DNA from 2 places in the Lentibacillus cibarius genome. Region 1 is predicted to be linked to the other one. Evidence: predicted binding sites of a transcription regulator. Region 1 holds the regulator's gene; the other holds the start of a gene.
What was found. The regulator Rex, encoded in region 1, represses fermentation and respiration genes when NADH is low (regulators of the CRP and FNR family bind a similar motif). The targets are predictions, from matches to a motif close to TTGTGAAATATTTCACAA.
Positions count from the first base shown of each region.

Region 2: FFL34_RS14135 (TIGR04053 family radical SAM/SPASM domain-containing protein) is a predicted target of Rex. The motif match lies at 2,497-2,514, and genes of this name have one in related genera.

Region 1 covers NZ_VCIA01000001.1:2,267,568-2,272,537, forward strand. Annotated here, with positions in the region: gene FFL34_RS11090 (ABC transporter ATP-binding protein) at 1-1,233, opposite strand, end outside; gene moaC (cyclic pyranopterin monophosphate synthase MoaC) at 1,374-1,868, shown strand; gene FFL34_RS11100 (redox-sensing transcriptional repressor Rex) at 1,871-2,509, shown strand; gene FFL34_RS11105 (YdiK family protein) at 2,557-2,754, opposite strand; gene FFL34_RS11110 (CPBP family intramembrane glutamic endopeptidase) at 2,819-3,526, opposite strand; gene groES (co-chaperone GroES) at 3,787-4,071, shown strand; gene groL (chaperonin GroEL) at 4,124-4,970, shown strand, end outside.
Region 2 covers NZ_VCIA01000001.1:2,878,453-2,883,422, forward strand. Annotated here, with positions in the region: gene FFL34_RS14120 (Crp/Fnr family transcriptional regulator) at 1-147, opposite strand, end outside; gene FFL34_RS14125 (ISLre2 family transposase) at 401-1,750, opposite strand; gene FFL34_RS14130 (DUF2249 domain-containing protein) at 2,193-2,423, shown strand; gene FFL34_RS14135 (TIGR04053 family radical SAM/SPASM domain-containing protein) at 2,570-3,712, shown strand; partial or broken gene FFL34_RS14140 (undecaprenyl-diphosphate phosphatase) at 3,822-4,645, opposite strand; gene FFL34_RS14145 (hypothetical protein) at 4,828-4,970, shown strand, end outside.

The DNA.
Region 1 (4,970 bases):
CAGCACCGTTTTGGAAAGGGTTAGTTGCTGCTGTTCCTGATCATAATAGCCAATCTCTACATTGGTGCCGAGATTGATAGTGCCTGCAGAAGGCTGAACTTGTCCGGTTATCGTTTTTAGTAACGTTGTTTTACCGACACCATTCGGGCCAGTTAACGCAATGCGCTCACCGCGGTTAGCATGAATCGTGACGTTTTGAAACACTGGATCATTCTCATATTGAAAGCTGAGCTGATCAATCTTCAATACATCATTTCCACTTGTTCGGTTGATCCGGAAAGTGAAAGAGGCCGACTTTTCGTCCCCTTTAGGCTTGTCTATACGTTCCATCCTTTCCAGCTGTTTCCGGCGGCTTTGGGCACGCTTTGTTGTCGATGCACGGACAATGTTCTTCTGAATGAAATCTTCCATCTTTTTAATTTCGTTCTGCTGTTTTTCATACTCCTTTAGTTCCTGTTCGTAATCGAGTGCACGCTGGTTTAAGTAATGGCTGTAGTTCCCGTTATATTTTTTTGATCGATTCCGGGAGATTTCATAAACCACAGCTGCCGTTTTATCAAGGAAATACCGATCGTGTGATACAATGACGATTGCTCCGGGATAGCTTCCTAAATATTGCTCCAGCCATGTCATGGTATCAATGTCCAGATGGTTGGTCGGCTCGTCTAATATTAGCAGATCAGGCCTTTTAAGCAGTAGCTGCCCGAGAGCGAGCCGAGCTTTTTGTCCACCGCTCAGTTCATTAACCGGTGTATCATATGGAATGTCACCGAAATTCAAGCCTGTCAAAACTGCTTTAATATTTGCCTCATATTCGTATCCGCCGTCCTCCTCGAACTTTTGCTGCTTTTTGTCGTAATCTGCGAGCAGCTGTTCATAATTCGTATCTGACAGAGAAGCCGTCTGTTGCATTTTTCGCTCCATTTGTCTTAAATCCTCTTGCTGCTTTAACAAATGATCGAAAACCTCCAACATTTTATCCCAAATCGTTTTATGGGATTCAAGGCTGGTGTGCTGCGTCAAATAGCCAATGGTAAGATTTTTCGGTTTGAATAGCTCGCCACTATCATGGGAAAATTCCCCCGCCATTATTTTTAGTAAGGTTGATTTACCGGCACCGTTTCTCCCAACAATAGCAATCCGGTCATTTTCTTTAATCTCCAATTTTATATTCGCTAAAATTTCATCAGCCCCAAATGATTTGGAAACATCATTAAGCTGCATTAGTATCATGATTTTTCACCTCATTCATCATGTGTCTATCGTATCATGAATTGACTGGGTAATCATCATGTGAAATTCATCACGACTTTTTTGTGTTTTTTTGTTAGAATGGATAAAGGATTACTTACAAATTAGATGGAGTTGAGCAAATGTCTGAATTCACACATTTTAACGAACAGGGCAGGGCAAGAATGGTCGATATTAGTGAAAAGAAGGAAACAGAACGAACGGCTACTGCTGTCTCAAGTATCCAATTAACAAAAGAAATATATGAAAAGATAAATGCGGGAACAATGAAAAAAGGAGATGTATTGGCTGTCGCTCAGGTAGCGGGAATTATGGCAGCCAAACAGACGTCTGACTGGATTCCGATGTGTCACCCGCTGCAATTGAAGGGAACGGACATTACGTTTGACTGGAAAATAAAAGATGGCGTTTATGAACTGCAAATCGCAGCATCCGTTAAAACAAAAGGTTCAACCGGTGTAGAAATGGAAGCTTTAACAGCAGCGTCAGCGACAGCGCTTACAGTTTACGATATGTGTAAAGCACTTGATAAAGGAATGATTATCGGTCAGACGTATCTTGTTACCAAAACCGGCGGAAAATCAGGTGAATATCATCGGGACAACAAGGGGGACTGACAGTGGATAATAGTAAAATACCGCAAGCGACTGCTAAACGACTACCACTTTATTACCGGTTTTTGAATAATCTCAACCATCAGGGAAAGAAACGTGTATCTTCAAAAGAGTTGAGTGATGCAGTTAAAGTGGATTCCGCGACGATTCGTAGGGACTTTTCCTACTTTGGTGCATTGGGAAAAAAAGGGTATGGCTATAATGTGGAATATTTGCTTGGCTTTTTCCGGAAAACACTGGATCAGGATGAACTGACCAACGTCGCTCTTATTGGGGTAGGAAACCTCGGAACGGCTTTTTTGCATTACAACTTTATGAAAAATAACAATACAAGAATCATGATGGCATTTGACGCGGATCCGAATAAAACGGGTACAAACAGTGACGGTGTACCGATTTATCATATCGATGATCTTGAAGAAAAAATGGGAGATGTACGAGTAGCGATTTTGACCGTTCCCTCTAATGCGGCGCAAGAAATCACAAATAGGCTGGTGGAATTTGGAATAGACGGAATTCTTAATTTTACGCCCGCAAGAATAACAGTCCCATCCGATGTTCGTGTTCATCATATCGATTTAGCAATTGAACTACAGGCACTCGTTTATTTTCTGAAGCATTATCCATTAGCTGAGGATGAATAAAAAGCCGATACTGAAGTATAAAAAAGAAGCAGTGCAACCGTTTAGCACTACTTCTTTTTCCTTTTTATTTTGAGATGGATAATCATCATCCGGATTCCGACACCAATGTCAAGTGTTGCAATAATTGCAAGTATAATCGTCGGAAAGTTCCAGACTGATCCGTCCGTAATGCGTACGGCAATGCTAACGAACAGTGCTCCTACAAGAAAATATATCATTGCCATCGATTTCGGTGTCATTCGCATAATAATTATTACCCCTTAGAAATGATAAGTCTCAGCTAAAAAGAATGCATGTAATAGCCGGGTTTTATGGTGTCAGTGCCATCACAATAGTCTCCAGTTGCTTTTGCAAATCTTCCAGATCCAATGCAAGCGATAAAATTACGGATATGGAATTTAAGCTCATATGAACAATGATAGGCACGATAATACGCTTCGTTTTCACATAAAGAAATGCAAATACAAAGCCCATGGAAGCGTAGACAAGCGTATGCTCAGGTTCTCTATGAATAATGGCGAAGATTAACGCCGACAGTGCCGCTGCAATAAAAAAGTTCGTCCGCTTGTAAAGTTCTCCAAAGATAATCTTCCGGAAAATAATCTCTTCTAATATTGGTGCTATAATAGCTGTAACGATGACAAAAATAGGTGCCACTCGGGTAATGTCCATAATCATTTGGGTGTTTTCCGATTCTGGTTTCACACCTAAAAAAACTTTTTCAATACGCGAAGCAATGCCATTAGCAAGATATGCCATGAAAAGTCCGGCAATAGCCCATAGAATAATTTCCCCCGTTGATAGTCCGGAATCTGCTTGGTTCCGGGTCATTTGCATATCCGGGCGCATGAGCCACAAGACAACGACCAGGCCGGCTATAAAACTGAATACGGACCAATAAATCGAGGCTTCCGTGATTCCTAACGGTGTTAATACGTACAGAAGTGGTGCAAATGCTAACACGGAAAATTGCATAATTATATACGTCAAAATCACATACCAATACCGTCTTGCCAAGATAAAACGACTCCTTTATTTTTTTATTTCTACAGTATATGCTTCAACTCAATTCTTCTATTATAAAAACAGTATTAACTATTTTATCATAATTTCCAAATACCTTATAATAGAATGGCAAGCGTGATGTACTTGAAAATTTTTTAAGAGACAATGCTTGCATTTTTTAGTTGAATTTTATAATATAATAATTGGACTTAGCACTCACTACATTCGAGTGCTAATAAAAAAACTGAAAAGGAATTAAGGAGGTTGTCGGCATGATTAAACCACTAGGGGATCGAGTTGTCATCGAGCTTGTGGAACAGGAGGAAACAACCAAAAGCGGTATCGTCCTTCCTGATTCAGCACAGGAAAAACCGCAAGAAGGAACTGTTGTAGCGGTTGGTTCCGGCCGTACAGCAGACAATGGAGAAAAAATGGCACTTGAAGTCAACGAGGGTGACCGTATCATTTACTCCAAATTTGCCGGAACAGAAGTGAATTACGACGGCAAAGAATACTTAATTATGCGTGAAAGCGACATCCTGGCAGTTATCAGCTAACCACCGGAATGTCAGCAAATAACATATAACAAACTGAGGAGGGCGATTAATCATGGCAAAAGAACTTAAATTTAGTGAAGACGCTCGTCGTGCGATGCTGCGCGGTGTGGACACACTTGCAGACGCCGTTAAAGTCACATTGGGACCAAAAGGCCGCAATGTTGTACTTGATAAAAAATTCGGTTCACCATTGATTACAAATGATGGTGTCACGATTGCTAAAGAAATTGAACTGGAAGACCATTTTGAAAACATGGGTGCACAGCTCGTATCTGAAGTTGCATCCAAAACAAACGATATTGCCGGTGATGGTACAACAACAGCTACGGTTCTTGCGCAGGCGATGATCCGTGAAGGACTGAAAAACGTTGCATCCGGTGCTAATCCGGTAGGTATCCGTCGCGGTATTGAAAAAGCAGTTGAAGTAGCTGTTAACGAACTGAAAGGCATTTCTAACCCAATCGAAGGCAAAGACTCTATTTCCCAAGTTGCTTCTATTTCTTCTGACGACGATGAAGTCGGCAACCTGATTGCTGAAGCGATGGAGCGCGTTGGTAATGACGGGGTTATCACAATTGAAGAGTCTAAAGGCTTCAATACGGAACTGGAAGTAGTCGAAGGTATGCAGTTTGATCGTGGCTATGCCTCCCCATACATGGTAACGGACCAGGATAAAATGGAAGCTGAACTGGAAGATCCGTACGTGCTGATCACTGATAAAAAGATTGGCAATATCCAGGAAGTGCTTCCAGTACTGGAACAAGTTGTTCAGCAAAGCAAGCCTATCCTAATTATTGCTGAAGACGTGGAAGGAGAAGCACTAGCTACACTTGTTGTGAACAAATTGCGCGGTACATTTAATGCTGTTGCCGTTAAAGCACCAGGATTCGGTGACCGTC
Region 2 (4,970 bases), 610 kb from region 1:
CAAGGGGTCGCCTTGCATAAATATATGGGTACCATGACGGTACATACGATGTTTAGCCAAATCAACAATTGACTGCATTTCATCGTCCGTCAGATCCTTGAATAAAGGGAATCGTTGCAGCAGTTCTTGTATAGTAGCTATATTCAATCCGCGTAAACTCTCCTTTATAACAGCTTGTGGTAAAAGGCTGTATGTTAACATTAATATGTTCAATCAACTTTTTTTCGTACCTTACAATATATCACTTCCTGCTTTAAATGTGAAATTTTTATAACGTGAGGATTGAGTCAAGTACTTGTGGGAGATTTTTTTCAAGTCCCTTTTTTGTATTGTTTTAGTCAACTTTTGGTAACGGTTTCATGTTTATATCATTTTAATCAGTTGGTGCTTTTTTACTTTTTCAAATTCCCCGTAATCCTTTTAATGCGTCTGTAATTGGTTTCCCGATAGCCTGCCTCAGATAACCCAGATTGTTGCGTGTTGCTTCTGCAGCACTTTCTTTTAGCTTTTCTACAAAGTGTTTAGGCGGCTTTTCTTCTTTGCTTTCCTGTATTAATTCCTGCGTCTGTTCAAGTATCCCCTGCAGCGTTTTTATCTTCAGATTATCTTTGAGGGCAACCATGATATCGATGAATTTATCAAGCCCTTTATCACTCCAACTACGCCCGTTTTTGAGCCTTCTAGCGAACACACTCATCGTTCCCTCTGCACTCCCCATCGGGCGGAATCCTGTTGTATCTATGCCCCTCTCTTTTAGTTTTTCACGGTAATCTCCCAGTGCCTCTGGATATTGGGAAAGCTGGGCAATTAACTCTTCCAGCCGTTCTTCCTTCTTTTCATTTTCAAGCGTACCCACCGCACTGTTTAATTCCACCATGAAACCTTCCCAGTCATAGCTTGCTAGTTTCTTTCGGATGGAGCGGTATCTTGAATGACCCCGAAACAAACGCTGCACATCCCGGGCAACATGAAAACGGTCGATGACAAAGGTCGCATTATGCTGGAAATGATCCCGGCAGGATGTGATCCACTTCGCTCCATCCCCATTAATAACGAGGTGGTGCCTGGTCGGATCATACTCGTAAGTAGCCATTAGATACTGCTCAAATTCTTCCCAGAACGGCAGATTTCCTTCATGAATGAAATGTCGCTTCTCTATCAGCTTTGCTCGTTTACCATTCATTTCCCAGCCCTGATGCACACTGGCAATCTTAATTTCCTTGCCTTTTTTCTTTTTCTCTTGGCTTTTCGTATAAAGCCCGTCCACCTCCACGAATACAACATCCTGTTCGAGTGGCACTGACTCTTCCGGCACAACCTCCGTATTCAAAAGCTGCTGGCGTATACCTTCATGACTGATGACAGGGTAGCCCAAAAGCTTCTCCATTGCCTTCCCAGCCTGTCGATAGGAAACGCCTGTTACAGCCAGTTCAATAGCCAAATCTTGCACCACCGGACTCATTCCCTTTGTGCCGTCAAAAGCTAAATACTGATCCAATAAATAGACATACTTTCCCGTCTCTTTATCTTGATAATAATTTCTTTTCAGTTCCACCTGCCCAAAGACGGACTCAAACTTTAATGTTCTTTTATCCTTCAAATAAAATCGTTGCTTATCCCTTTCTGAAGCAATCGCCTCATCTATTTCCTGTAACGTCTGTGCCATCACCTGAGAAAAACTTTCCTGCAATGCACGGTATGTAATTTGTTCTAATTCTTTCATTGTAAGCGCAGATATGATATCTTTCATTAGAGGACCTCTTTCTATAGTTGTTGTTGTAGCAGACTTAACTATACAAGAAAAGGTCCTCTTTTTCATGTAAAACACCCTTTAAACTACCGCGCTTCGCTTGCTGGCCTCATCTTTGGCGTAGAAGTCTTCCGACTTCAACACCAAAGATGAGGTATATGTTCTCCCATAAACATTTTACTCTAACTAACGTGAGTCGATTTCATCATTCGATGTAGGCAAGTAAAACATGGACGTTATGTTTTCATTCATGCTACCGTTGTCCTTCATGAAAGGTGACACGCTTTCCGCGGGCATGGCCTTCGCTAACCGGGGCATTTTTGCCTTTTGTTCAGTGATAAATATCATAAGCAATTGATGTCGCCAATCACTTCTTTAATGGTTATCACATTATAACATGGAGTTGCTCAACAAAAAGATGGAGGGATTGACAATGAAAGAAATGCAATTCACAGCTAAAATACATGCACCTGAAATTGACCCGCGTAATAGACATCCGAAAATCTTTGAAGTGTTCGATGGGTTGAATTCCGGAGAGTTTATGGAACTATCGAATGACCATGACCCGAAACCGCTTCATTATCAATTAATGATTGAACGAGAAGGGACATTTACCTGGGAATACTTGGAAGAAGGTCCGTCGATGTGGCGCGTATCTATAGGTAAGAAATAAATATAAAATTGTCGCCTCTGGATATTTTTCATCCGGGGGCGAAATTTTGTACTTTTTATGACAAATGGACAATAAGTGAAAAATGTCATATCTATTATCGAGAAAATCTTTTACACTAAATGCAGAAATACTTCAGGAGGGGTAACATGTTTCCACGGGATTACAATGAAAATCCGTTTATCGTTATTTGGGAGCTGACGCGAGCCTGTGAACTAAAATGTCTGCACTGCAGAGCCGAGGCACAGTATCACCGGCATCCGTTGGAATTGACATTTGACGAGGGAAAAAAACTGATTGACGATATTTATGAAATGGATAATCCGATGCTCGTGTTTACCGGTGGCGACCCGCTCATGCGCCCGGATGTGTTTGACATTGCGGATTATGCTGTGAAAAAGGGTGTGCGGGTATCCATGACACCGTCGGCCACACCGAATGTCACAAAAGAAGCCATGCAAAAAGCCAAAGATGTTGGACTATCACGCTGGGCATTTTCCATTGATGGCCATTGTGCGGAGGTTCATGATTATTTCCGCGGCACCTCGGGCTCATTTGATTTGACGATGAACGCGATTAAGTATTTGCATGAACTGGAAATGCCGCTGCAAATCAACACCGTCATTTCCCGGTACAATGTGGATTACTTAGAAGAGATGGCACAAATGGTAGAGGACCTTGATTGTGTTCTATGGAGTGTCTTTTTCCTTGTACCGACCGGACGTGGAAAGGAAAGCGACATGATATCCCCTGCTGAACATGAAAAAGTGCTACGCTGGTTGTATAAACTATCCAAGCGGGTACCGTTCGATATTAAAACAACCGCTGCCCAGCATTACCGGCGGGTGGTTATCCAGGGAAAGATGCGTGAAAGTCAACATTCGGACGACACCATCCGCTATGAAGATGCGCTAATGAGTGGGAAAACGGGACAGATTGATGGATTGGGCCGCGCGCCTAAAGGAGTCAATGACGGTAATGGCTTTGTATTTATTTCCCATACAGGTGATGTATATCCAAGTGGGTTGCTGCCAGTCAAGGGCGGTAATGTACGTCAGACCCCATTGCCGGTGATTTATCGCGAATCGGAAGTGTTTAAAAACTTGCGGGATCCTGACAAGTACAAAGGAAAATGCGGTGTCTGCGAGTTCCGTCATGTGTGCGGTGGTTCCCGATCACGCGCTTACAATGTGACAGGTGACTACATGGAAAGCGAACCGTATTGCGTGTATATTCCCAAAGCATGGCGCGAGCAGCATAAACGTGAACGAAAACAAAAAACGTCCAACTGATGAGCAGTTGGATGTTTTTTGAAAGATAAGAAGCTATAATATTTGGCGATATAACTTTACTTGCAAGGTTAAGCCACGTTCATGCTGCGTATTTGGTTTGCAGGCTCATTTACAAAAACAGAATGACGAGCAGCCCAACCGCGAAACAGTAAAAAGCAAAATATTTGAGATTACCCCGGGCCATAATGTTCATGAACCAGCGCAGTGAATAATAGGTTGCTATAATCGACGCGGCAAATGCGAGAATCACTGGTATGGCCACCACACTAAAGCCACTATCACCACTAATTAGATCTTTTGCCGACATCATGGTAATGCCAAGGCTAACCGGGATGTAGAGTAGGAAAGAAAACCGCAATGCCGTGTCCGTTTTCATTCCGACAAGCATGGCTGCGACAATCGTGGCACCTGAACGGCTAATGCCGGGAACGAGTGCAACTGATTGGGCTAGTCCAACAATAATCGCATCACGTACGGTAATACCACCGTCATTTTTGCGACCGCGCAAGTTTCGGATAACCCATAAAGCAGCCCCGGTAATTAAGAGAGTTACGCCGACAACGGAGACAAAGCTGAGTTTTTCCTCAATATAATCTTCAAACAAAAGACCAATAATCCCAGTTGGAATGTGGCAACAACTAAATAAAGGACAAATTGGAAATCACTTTTTGCATCCGCAGCCCGTGTTGTCATGTAACGTACGGTGTTTTCGACAAGCCGATAAATATCTTTGCGATAAATTACCAGTACAGCAATTAATGACCCGAAATTCACCATAATTTCAAATGAGAGTCCTTCAATGGAAACGTTAAACAATTCCCTCACAATGACAAGGTGTCCGCTTGATGAAATAGGTATTGGTTCGGTAAATCCTTGCAACAGTCCAAGTACAACATATTTTACTAACAGCCAAAATGCATTGATTGCTTCCATGATGTTCCTCCTGTTATTGATTTGTTTATCCAGCTACTAATTCGTAGTAAAACCAATCAACGGATTGAAAACCCCATCGATCGGATGCGCAGTACATTTAAATGAAGTTCCATTATTCTAATCAGTACAAGTCACCAAACCCTAGGCAATTGAATAGTTTAGTTGGAGAGGAGGCTGATAACATGGATCATCATCATCAACATATCTATGAAGAGTGCAAAGATCATATGCACGCCTATGTACTTGTCGAAGTAAGTGACGGTACACAGGTTGATGGTATCATCACTGGTTTGGATAATGAATACGTTTATATGGCGGTGCCTGT